2 regions of the Pseudoblastomonas halimionae genome follow, and region 1 is predicted to be linked to the other one. Evidence: predicted binding sites of a transcription regulator. Region 1 holds the regulator's gene; the other holds the start of a gene.

Region 1 (5,396 bases):
GCCGAACTCGACCGTGTTCTGGCGCTCGACCCGCAGCTAGTCGGCATCAACAACCGGAACCTCGCCACGTTCGAGACCGATCTCGCCACCAGCGAAGCCCTTGCCCCCCATCTGCCCGCAGACTCCATCGGCATCGCCGAAAGCGGCATCGCAGCCAACGTCGATCTGGAGCGCCTGTCGGCCCACGGCCTGCGCTGCTTCCTCGTCGGCGAAACCCTGATGCGCCAGCCCGATGTCGAGAGCGCGACGCGGGAATTGCTCGGAATCGGATAGAAAACCGCAGTATTCCGTCCCTCGCGCTTGGGGGCTATCCCCTTCGGACAAGTATCACCGCAGACTCCCGAATTCGGGGGAGTGGTGATATGAGGGTGGGATGGACGTTTCTGCCATTAAGAAGCGCCGCTTTGTTAGGCGGTCCGCAAAATGTTGGTGGGATGAATTTTCTGGCCCGGTGTTTGATCGCTCAGAAATTCTCTCGCTGTTGCAGGCTGCTGGCGCGACATACCTTATTCTTCAAACAGCGAGTTTCACTCGCATGATTGAGGAAATAGATTCTTGGGTGATCGCTGCCCAGGCTTTCGGGTTCGTCACCCTAGGGTGGGCGGTGATTTGTTTGGTGAGGGCACCTCTCATTGTCCGAAAGAGGGACCGATCGCTCGGCTCTTGGCGCGGCGGAGGATATTCCTACAAAAATGCGGAATGCGTGTTTGTCAGGCAGTATTTCGCCAACAGCAGAACAAACACCGACGATATACGCTTCTCCGAAGTCGAACCAAACAGTCTGGTCCGGTATTCGATTGAGTTAGAACCCCCCGTATACGAGCGGGTTTCCGCCGGATTGGCGCTTGTGCCCTCTACTTTAGAATGCCCAAAAAAAATACGCGTCGGAGGTCGGGGGCGCATTAAAGTAGATCGAAACCAAAAGGCGTGGCTTTGTGTCCGCCTAGCAGATCATACGGTCCCTGTGATATGCCGCGTGTATTGCCACTCGTTTGAACTCGAAGACTCCACGTTATCAGACGTTGACCCAATCCATGTAAGGCCTCAAAAATGAGCGATGACACATCCCGCTTCGACCGCCTCCTAAAGGTGATGACGGGGCCTAGCGCTGAAAAGCCAGCATCAGCTCGGAAAGCATCGTCTCGGGACGGTTCCGGCGATTGTGACGAAACTCAAACTCGCCTAGATACTTCGAAAGATGCTTCGCGCTAACGTGGATATGAGTTCCGCTAATCCCGCGCTTTAGCTGTGCCCAGAAGCCTTCAACGCCGTTGGTCGAGACGTTGCCGCGCACATACTCGCCTGCGCTGTGGTTCACCGTGTGGTGCCAGTAGCCCTTGAAATCGCCAATATCGCCGTAGCTGCTGAACTCGTCGGTGTGGATTTCGGTGTGCGGCTTCACATTCTCAAAGATGTGACCCTCTAGCGTAACCTTGCCACGGTTCGGGATGACGCGGGTAATCACGTTGCCGCCGCGCTGTAGCATGGCGAGGATCGCGGTCTTGTTGCCCTTGTAGCCCGTCCCCATGCCCTTCGCGACGCCGCCGTGATAGGTTTCGTCGATCTCGACCGTCACGAAAGGCCCGCCCAGCGGTTCGTCACCGTCAACAATCGCCATGTATTTGCGGATTTCATGGCACATGCGCCACGCCGTTTTGTAGGTCACGCCGATCTGGCGTTCGACCTCCTTGGCCGCGACACCGCTGCGCGAGGTGGTGAACATAAACATGACGTGGAACCAGTCGCGAAGGCTGGTGCGCGTCCGGTGGAACGGTGTTTCAGCGGTCGGATAGATCTGGTGGCCGCAATGCTCGCAAGCATAGGAGCGGCGGGCCTTAACACGGTAGAACTTCGCATCCTTGCCGCACTTGTCGCACTCGTGACGCTCGCCAAAGCGCACCAGTTTGAGGTGTTCCAGGCAGCTTTCCTCGGTCGGGAAGCGGTCCTGAAATTGGCGGAGTGTGGGGGCTTTCGTTTTCATGCTCATTATGTAGCACAAAGCACTACTTGTCGCAAGGGGATAATCCCCTCGCGCTTGACGTGTGCTGAAAAGTTGCCTAATTGTTCCTTGTTCGTTCACTCAAGGCGGACCGATCAAGGGAGGAGCGATTGCTCACTCGCAAACAGCATGAATTGCTTGGTTTCATCCAGGCGCGGCTCGAAGAAACGGGAGTTTCGCCCAGTTTCGAGGAAATGAAGGACGCGCTCGATCTGAAATCGAAGTCCGGCGTCCATCGCCTCATTTCCGCGTTGGAAGAGCGCGGGTTCATTCGCCGCCTGCCCAACCGGGCGCGCGCGCTCGAAGTGATCCGGCAGCCCGAAGATGCGGTGGCCGCGGTCGGGGCAAAGAAACCCGCCAGCCCGCCATCGATCAAGATGCCGGAAACCACGCCGCAGCCCGCCAACGACGTGATCGAGATTCCGCTGCACGGCCGGATCGCGGCCGGTGTGCCGATCGAGGCGATGGAAGATTACCAGACCCTGCCCGTGCCCGCCGCGCTGCTGGGTGCCGGCGATCACTTCGCGCTCGAAGTGTCGGGCGATTCGATGATCGAGGCCGGGATTTTCGACGGCGATTATGCGCTGGTGAAACGCACCGATACGGCGCGCGACGGCGAAATCGTGGTGGCGCTGGTGCGCGACGAGGAAGCCACGCTCAAATATCTGCGCCGCGAAAGCGGCCGCGTGCGGCTCGATCCGGCCAATGCGGCCTACGAAGCACAGGTCTATGACGCCAACGAAGTCCGCGTCCAGGGCAAGCTGGCAGGGCTTTTGCGCCGCTACAACTGAGCGTCGCTACCACCGGGCGCCCGTATCATCGAGCGCCGGGACAGACATGAAGAAGGCCGCCGATCCGATGGGATGGGCGGCCTTTCTCATTTGCGTTCACTGCAACGAGTGGGGAAGGCCCTAATCGGGCTTCTTTGCCACCCCAACCATCGCCGGGCGGAGCAGGCGATCGCGCAGCATGTAGCCCGCCTGCATTTCCTGCACGATCGTGCCGGGTTCGGCATCGTCGGTCGGCACTTCCATCATCGCCTGGTGCTGGTTCGGATCGAGCGGCAACCCGACCGCGGCAATGCGGCTGATCCCGTGCTGGGCGAAGACCTTGTCGATCTCGCGCTGGGTCGCTTCGATGCCTTCGATGAAGCGCTTCGACTTGTCGTCTTCGCGCAGGGCTTCGGGCACGTGGTCGAGCGCGCGCGACAGATTGTCCGCCACCGACAGGATATCGCGGGCGAAGCCGGTCGCGCCATATTGCCGCGCATCGGAGACGTCCTTTTCAAGCCGCCTCCGCACGTTCTGCGTTTCGGCGCGCGCGTAAAGCACGTCCTGCTTGCTGGTTTCGAGATCGGCGCGCAGCTGGGCGAGCGCTTCGGAAAGGTCGCCCCCCTCGCCCTCGGCCTCCGCCGCCTCGTCATCGCCCTCGAGCATGTCGTCGGGTACGCCGCGCAGTTCTTCCTGCACTTCGGGATCGGGCGCATCCGCGCCATTGGTGTCGTTCTGGTTGGTCATACTGCTCTTAACTGATGAGTTTACTGAGCGAATTCGCTGTGAAATCGATCATGGGGACCACGCGGGCATAATTCAACCGCGTGGGGCCGATCACACCCAGCACACCCACCACTTTTCCCTCGCGATCGCGATAGGGCGCTGCGACCACCGAGGAGCCCGACAGCGAGAACAGCCGGTTTTCCGATCCGATGAAAATGCGCGTCGCGTCGGCCTCGCGCGCATTGTCGAGCAGTGCGGCTACCGATTCCTTGTTTTCCAGCTCGTCGAGCAGCGATCGGACCCGCTCGATATCCCCCATCGCGCTGTCGTCGAGCAATTTGGCCTGACCGCGCACGATCAGCACCGGGCGCTGGCTCGCGTCCTCGCTCCACACCGCGATCCCGCGTTCGACCAGATCGCGGCTTGCGGTATCGAGCCGCGTGCGTCCGCTGGCGATCTCGTTGCGGATCGCCGCGACCGCTTCGGGCAGCGTGCGCCCCGCGAGCCGTGCGGTGGCATAATTGCCCGCCGCCTGCAGCGCGCCGACATCGATCGGGCCGGGCAATTCGAGCATGCGGTTCTCGACCTGCCCGTCCTCGCCCACCAGCACCGCCAGCGCGCGATTGGCCGCGATCGGGACCAGCGAAAGCTGGCTCAGGCGCGGCTCGCGACGCGGAACCATCACCATGCCTGCCGCGCCCGAAAGATCGGACAGCAGCGCGCTGGTGCGTTCGAGCGCGTGTTCGACCGTGCCGGGCTCGCCGAGTTTCTCGCGGATGGCCGCCCGCTCTTCCGCGCTCGGTTCGGCGACCTGCATCATCCCGTCCACGAACAGGCGCAGCCCCGTATCGGTCGGCATGCGGCCCGCGCTGGTATGCGGTGCGGCCAGCAGCCCGACATTTTCGAGCTCGGCCAGAACCGAACGGATCGAGGCGGGCGAAAGGTCGAGCGCCCCCTCCCCCGCGAGTGTTTTCGAACCGACCGGCTGCCCGTCATCGAGATAGCGTTCGACCACGAGGCGGAAAATCTCGCGCGCGCGATCGGTCAGGTCGATGAGCGGTGGGGATGTCATAACACCCCGTTTAAGCGCCGGGCCGGGCCAGACAAGACTTGTGCGCATAAGGCCTGCGCGCCTAACGAGGCTGCAAACAGCAATACGGAGAATCCCATGCGTCCTTCCGGCCGTGCGCCCGACGAAATGCGCCCCATCAGTATCGAGACCGGTTACACCAAGCACGCCGAGGGTTCGTGCCTGATCAGCTTCGGCGATACCAAGGTGCTGTGCACCGCGAGCGTCGAGGATCGCCTGCCGCCGTGGCTGCGCGGCAAGGGACAGGGCTGGGTTACCGGCGAATATTCGATGCTGCCCCGCGCTACCCATACCCGTGGCAGCCGCGAGGCCGCACGCGGCAAGCAGTCGGGACGCACCCAGGAAATCCAGCGTCTGATCGGACGCTCGCTGCGCGCGGTGGTCGATATGAAGGCGCTTGGCGAACACCAGATCACGCTCGATTGCGATGTGATCCAGGCCGATGGCGGTACGCGCACCGCCTCGATCTCGGGCGCCTGGGTGGCGCTGCGGCTCGCGGTCAACGGCCTGCTCAAGTCGGGCGCGATCGCATCGGACCCGATCACCGCCAAGATCGCCGCGGTCAGTTGCGGGATCTACAACGGCACGCCGGTGCTCGATCTCGACTACGATGAAGACAGCTCGGCCGATGCCGACGCCAATTTCGTGCTCATCGAAGGCGGCCAGATCGCCGAAGTGCAGGCGACAGCCGAAGGCGCGACCTATGACGAAGAAGGCCTGATGCGCCTGCTCCGCCTCGCACAGATGGGCTGTGCCGACATTTTCAAGGCGCAAGACAAGGCGATCGGGTGAGCACGCATCCGCCCCTCGG
Region 2 (5,396 bases), 760 kb from region 1:
AAGCCGCCGCGCCAGCGGAACCGGCGAGGCAGGCCTTCGGGCGTGGCGTAGATGACGGTGATCGGCTCTGCCCGGTCGAGCAGCTTGAGCGGACGCTGGTGAAAGTCGAGATCGTATTGCCCCGCCGGTGGCTGCACATCGGGGGCGAGCCGCCTTTGCGAGCGTTCGGGCAGATGGCTTCCGCGCGGGGCGAGCCGCGCCACGCGCTGGCGCCCCAGCCGCGTCACCAGCCGGTCGATCAGTACCGGAAAGCTCGTGCCATTGGCTTCGGGTGCATCGAGCCGATCCTGCTCCTGTTCGAGCCTCTCGGCCCACACCGCAATCAGCCGCGCCTGGTCGATCCCGAACGGAGCATCGATCCCTTCGAGCCGATCGTCGAATAGTCGCGCGAGATGTTCTGGGTCGCGCGAGGGCGATGCCAGCTCGACGGTGCGCGCGATCGTATCGCCATCGACCCGCCACAACAGCAGGTGCAGCCGCCGCGCGCCCTTGCGCTCAGCCTCGAGGCTGCGAGCGAGATCCTCGGCCAGGTCGGTCACGATCCGCGCCAGCAGGTCGAGCGCGAGCAGCGGCTCCATCAGATGACGCTCGGCGGAAAGCGGTGTTTCCTCCACCAGCGGCACCAGCGGTTCGGCCGTGCGGCCCAGCACATGGTCGAGCCGGGCGAGCGGATTGGCTTCGGCGGCGCGGCGATTGCGGAAGCGCCGGACCAGATTTTCGCGCGGCACATCCATCAGATCGCCGATGGTCTTCAGCCCGAGCCGCGCGAGCAGCAGCTTCGTATCCTCGTTGAGCCGCAGCGCCGCCACCGGAAGCGGAGCAAGCGCGCGCGGCAGCGCAGCAGGATCGAGCACCAGCGGCCGCTCTCCGCCGTAATGCGACAGCGCCCAGGCCGCCCCCGCAGTGGGCGCGATCGCAGGGCGGCAGGTATAGCCCTGCATCGCAAAGCGGCGCTCGATTGCAGCCAGCAACGCCACTTCGCCATCGAACAGATGCGCGGCACCCGAGGCATTGAGCAACGCACCGTCGGCTCCATCCACCATGCTCCATGGTCCCCAGCGCTGCGCGGCAAGCGCGATCCGTTCGAGCGTGCGGGCATTGCCCTCATGATCGGAGGGCAGCGCCACGAGGCCGGGCGCGAGCATCCGCGCATCGGCCAGCCGCATGCCCGCCTGCGCGCCCGCTTCGGCGGCGAGCGGGCTGGCGGCATCGATCACCGGGCCATGCGCGGTCTCGGTAACCAGCACGACCGGTTCGAGCGCGGCATCGCCGTCACCCCGCCTCGCGGCGTTCCGGCTCCAGCGGTCGATCGCGAGGTTGGGGAACCACAGCGAGACGATGACCCGGCTCATGCTGCCACCCGCCATGTTCGAGGGTAAAGTGGCCGGGCCTGAGGCCGCGCCCGCGAAACAGGTCCGCCCCTGCCCGCGGCTCTCCCGGGGCGACCGCATTCCAGCGATGCGGGGCCGAAGGTGCCGCAGCCACCCGCCAGCGCAATCGCGCAGCGGAAAGGTTCGCGAACCCGTCGCGCCGCAACAGGTAGAGCGGCACGCCATGCCGCTCGGCCGCCAGCACCAACCGCCGCGTGGCGGTGAAGTCGAGCGGCTTGGGATCGCCCGCAAGCTCTCCGACGACGAAGGACAGCGCACCGCATCTTACGCCCTCCTCCATCGCCCACAGCGCATCGGCGGGGTTGGCCGCCGCGACATGGACGAGCCCGCTTCGCCGCGCGACCGGCAAGCCATGAAGGAACGGGCGTCCGCCGCGGCGAATGCTCTGCGCATCCTGCACCCACAGCCAGGGTTTCGCCGTTTCATCGTCTTGCCGCCGGGCTTCGGCGAACGCCAGCGCCAGCGCTTCGCCGGAGGCATCGTCCATGCTCGAGAACAGCTCCCACAGGCTGGGCGGCAAGTCACGCTCGGGCGACCAATCCACACCCTCCCCCGCCCGCGCGGCAGGCAAGTCCGCCGCGCGCAGCGCAGCGAGGCCATCGGGGGCCGCGTCATTGGCGGGAGAAGGAAGATGATCGGCATCGGACACAGTGGGGCTACGAATCGACTCGCGTTAATGTTCCCATTATGTTCTCACCGTTCTCCTTCTCAGGCAAGGTCTCAATTCGCTCTTTTCCAACACATATTCGCGCGCTGCTCCAACCAGCCGATGGGGCTGTATTCAACTACAGAACGCGGGCGGCGTACTGAGTTCGAACCAACGACCTACCGATCACAAGGCATGCGATGCAGAGCACTTCATTGCCGTTTCGGGCGAGAAATAATCAATCACCAATTTTTTTTGCACTAACTCATTTCTTGGGTTGCGCGCTGCGCGAACCAAGCAATTCGGGCGCGTCGAGGCGTTATAGCATCGCAACACACCCAATAGTTATCCCAAACAAGCATTGTGAACCGCGATTTAACCCTTGCACGGCGGCAGTAGTCTAAGCACAATCATGGGTGGGAAAAGCAACTCCCCTTCCAAAAGGGAGTTGGGGGGCACGCCGCTGGTCCGATACAAGAGTCCGCGCTCGTCGCCCCCTCCCACTCTATTTTTCAAAATTGTATTACAACGTCAATCAGCTTATTATTACAGCCAGCAAAAATTGCAGGAAATCTGCGCTTAATAAACGATAATATTTTTTATCCACGGCGTGGATCACTCAATCGGAGAGATTTCCTGCTCGGCTTAGATCTGCTCGTAGCCCACATCCTCATTGACAAGCTCGCCACGCTGAAGCCGCAAGGAAAAAAGCGCGGTCGCCTGCTGTTGCGCGCAGCCGGTACCTGAGGCGCGATGGTGAGTCGGCAACGTTGCGTTGATGACGCGCGCGCGGCTCGCCCAGCGGGCGCTCACACGATTCCTGCGATCAAGGAAAAAGGGTGGTGAGCCGTGCTGGGTTCGAACCAGCGACCTACTGATTAAAAGTCAGTTGCTCTACCGACTGAGCTAACGGCCCGACCACGGGGGCGCACTAGGGAGCGGGCGGCGCGCGGTCAAGCGTGCATCGAGTTGTCTTACGCTAAGGCCCGTTACCGGGTCGCGCCAGTCGGGGGCGATGCGCACGGCAGGGGCAAGGACGAAGCCGCGTTCGCGGAACAGCGGATGCGGAATTGCGAGGTCGGGCTCCGCGAAAATGCCGCCGCTCCAAAGCACGATATCGCAATCGAGCGTCCGGTCGCCCCAGCGCTGGCCGCGGCGCGTGCGGCCGAATTCACGCTCGAGCGCCTGCAACCCCGTGAGCATCGCCTGCGGATCGTATTCGCTCTCGATCACCGCCGCAGCATTCGCGAAACGGCGCTGCGCCGGGCCGAGAGGAGCGGTATCGATGATCGAACTGCGCGCGCGCACGGTGCCGAGGGCTGCGAGTTCCTCCATCGCGGCGCGCACGATCGCCCGCGGACCGCCCCAAGGTTGGCGTCGGCGGTTGGAGCCGAGCGCGACGAGATAGGTGCTGCTCAGATATCCTCGCAGATGCGCGAATAGAGCTGCGGACGGCGATCGCGGAAGAAGCCCATGCCCGCGCGGTGCTTCGCCGCACGTGCGGTATCGATCGTGGCGATCAGAATGCCGACATCCTCGGCATCGCATTCGGCGAGGTAATCGCCCCATTCGTCGCAGATGAAGCTGTGGCCGTAAAAGCGCTGCGGCACGTCGGAAGGACCTTCATGACCGATCCGGTTGGCGGCGATCACCGGCATGCAGTTCGACACGGCATGGCCGATCATCGCACGGCGCCACATGCGGCTTGTGTCGAGATCCGCGTCATAAGGTTCGGACCCGATCGCCGTGGGATAGAACAGCAATTCGGCGCCCTTGAGCGCCATGACCCGCGCGGCCTCGGGATACCATTGATCCCAGCAGATACCGACGCCGATCCGCACGCCGAACAGGTCCCAAACCTTGAACCCGTCATTGCCGGGGCGAAAATAGAACTTTTCCTCGTAACCCGGACCATCGGGGATGTGGCTCTTGCGATAGGTGCCCATGACCTCGCCATCGGCACCGATCATGGCGAGCGTGTTGTAATAGTGATGCCCGTCGCGCTCGAAAAAGCTGGTCGGGATCGCGACGCCGAGCGATTTGGCGAGCCTTTGCATCGCGATCACCGAGGGATGCTCGGCGGTCGGGCGCGCCAGCGCGAACAGCGCCTCGTCCTCCTCGCGGCAGAAATAGGGGCCGGAAAACAGCTCGGGCGGAAGCACGATCTGCGCGCCCTCGCCCGCCGCCTGTTCGACCAGCGCCGCAACGGCTGCGATATTGTCCTCCTCATCCTCTCGCGAGAGGTCGAGTTGCAGCGCGGCGACGGTGATCTCGGTCATGCGAGCCGCTTATTTCGGGACGAGCGCGAAGTCCACCTGCACCGACACGGTGCTCTGGGTCTGCCCGGCCATGATCCGGCCGTTGTAGCCCGCATCCTGCGATGCTTGCTCGGCGATCGCCGCCGTGCGGACGGGCGGTGGCGGCATGGCACCGGGCAGGTAGCGCCCGCCCTGCGAGCCGCCGGCGTCCCGGATCGTCAGGACGCGGTTGACCTTCATCCCCGCAGCATCGGCGTAGGCTTCGGCCCGGGCGAGGGCCGCCTTGTACGCATTGCCGTAGGCCGAATTGGCGGCGGTTTCGGCGTCGCTCATACGGAAATCGGGCCCGCTGACGATGTTGGCGCCGACATCGGTGACTGCGGCGACGACCGCACCGGTCTTGTCGACATCGCGCACGGTGACGGAGACGACGTTGCTGGCCTGGAATTTCCCGCGCTGCGGCCCGTAATCGATCCGCTGGACGCCGACATTGCGGGTCTGGATGTCCTTTTCGGCGATGCCGTTCTTTTCAAGGGCCGCTACGATCTTGTCGATATCCTCGGCAACCGCTTCGCTCGCGGCTTTCGCGCTCGAGGCGATCTTCTGGACCCCGGCCTGGAAGCGCGCTTCGTCGGGGGTGGTTTCGGCTTCGCCGGTGGCGCTTACCGACAGCAGCGTTTCCTTGTGATCGACCCCACGCGGGTCGTAAACCTGGTCTCCGCAGGCGGCGAGCGCGAGCGGGGCGGCGAAAATTAGGGCGGTTCGTTTGGACACGGCAAATCTCCCAGATGACGCACCGCCTCCGATGGCGGCGCGTCCGATCTGCCTCATTATCGCCTCATTTCATGAACCGAACATGTCAATCATACGTCTTATCGCTTGCGAAACAGCAGCGTCATGCGGTCACTTTCGCCCAAATCACGCGTCTGTTCGTTCTTGGTGCCCCAGACCGGCGGCATTTCCCACACGCCGCGTTCCCAAGTGGCAGGGTCTCGCGGATTGGCATTGATCTCGCTGGTGGCCACCAGTTCGAAACCATTGGCCTCGACCAGGCCGATCACGTCCTTCTGACGCATGTAGCCACGGCTGCCGTCGGTCATG

Evidence for each region. Region 1 encodes LexA, which represses DNA repair genes until DNA is damaged. Its sites were predicted from a motif close to GTTCCNCNCTTGTTCT; they were not measured.
Region 2: GRI68_RS01360 (ImuA family protein) is a predicted target of LexA. The motif match lies at 2,070-2,085, and genes of this name have one in related genera.

What each region holds. Positions count from the first base shown of each region.
Region 1 covers NZ_WTYR01000001.1:1,031,944-1,037,339, forward strand. The annotation lists gene trpC (indole-3-glycerol phosphate synthase TrpC) at 1-273, shown strand, start outside; gene GRI68_RS05010 (IS1595 family transposase) at 1,103-1,981, opposite strand; gene lexA (transcriptional repressor LexA) at 2,110-2,790, shown strand; gene grpE (nucleotide exchange factor GrpE) at 2,911-3,516, opposite strand; gene hrcA (heat-inducible transcriptional repressor HrcA) at 3,524-4,567, opposite strand; gene rph (ribonuclease PH) at 4,664-5,377, shown strand; gene rdgB (RdgB/HAM1 family non-canonical purine NTP pyrophosphatase) at 5,374-5,396, shown strand, end outside.
Region 2 covers NZ_WTYR01000001.1:269,716-275,111, reverse strand. The annotation lists gene GRI68_RS01365 (DUF6504 family protein) at 1-1,352, opposite strand, end outside; gene GRI68_RS01360 (ImuA family protein) at 1,273-2,040, opposite strand; gene GRI68_RS01355 (hypothetical protein) at 2,683-2,850, opposite strand; tRNA gene GRI68_RS01350 (tRNA-Lys) at 2,878-2,953, opposite strand; gene folK (2-amino-4-hydroxy-6-hydroxymethyldihydropteridine diphosphokinase) at 2,944-3,387, opposite strand; gene aguB (N-carbamoylputrescine amidase) at 3,453-4,316, opposite strand; gene GRI68_RS01335 (SIMPL domain-containing protein) at 4,326-5,069, opposite strand; gene GRI68_RS01330 (class I SAM-dependent methyltransferase) at 5,168-5,396, opposite strand, start outside.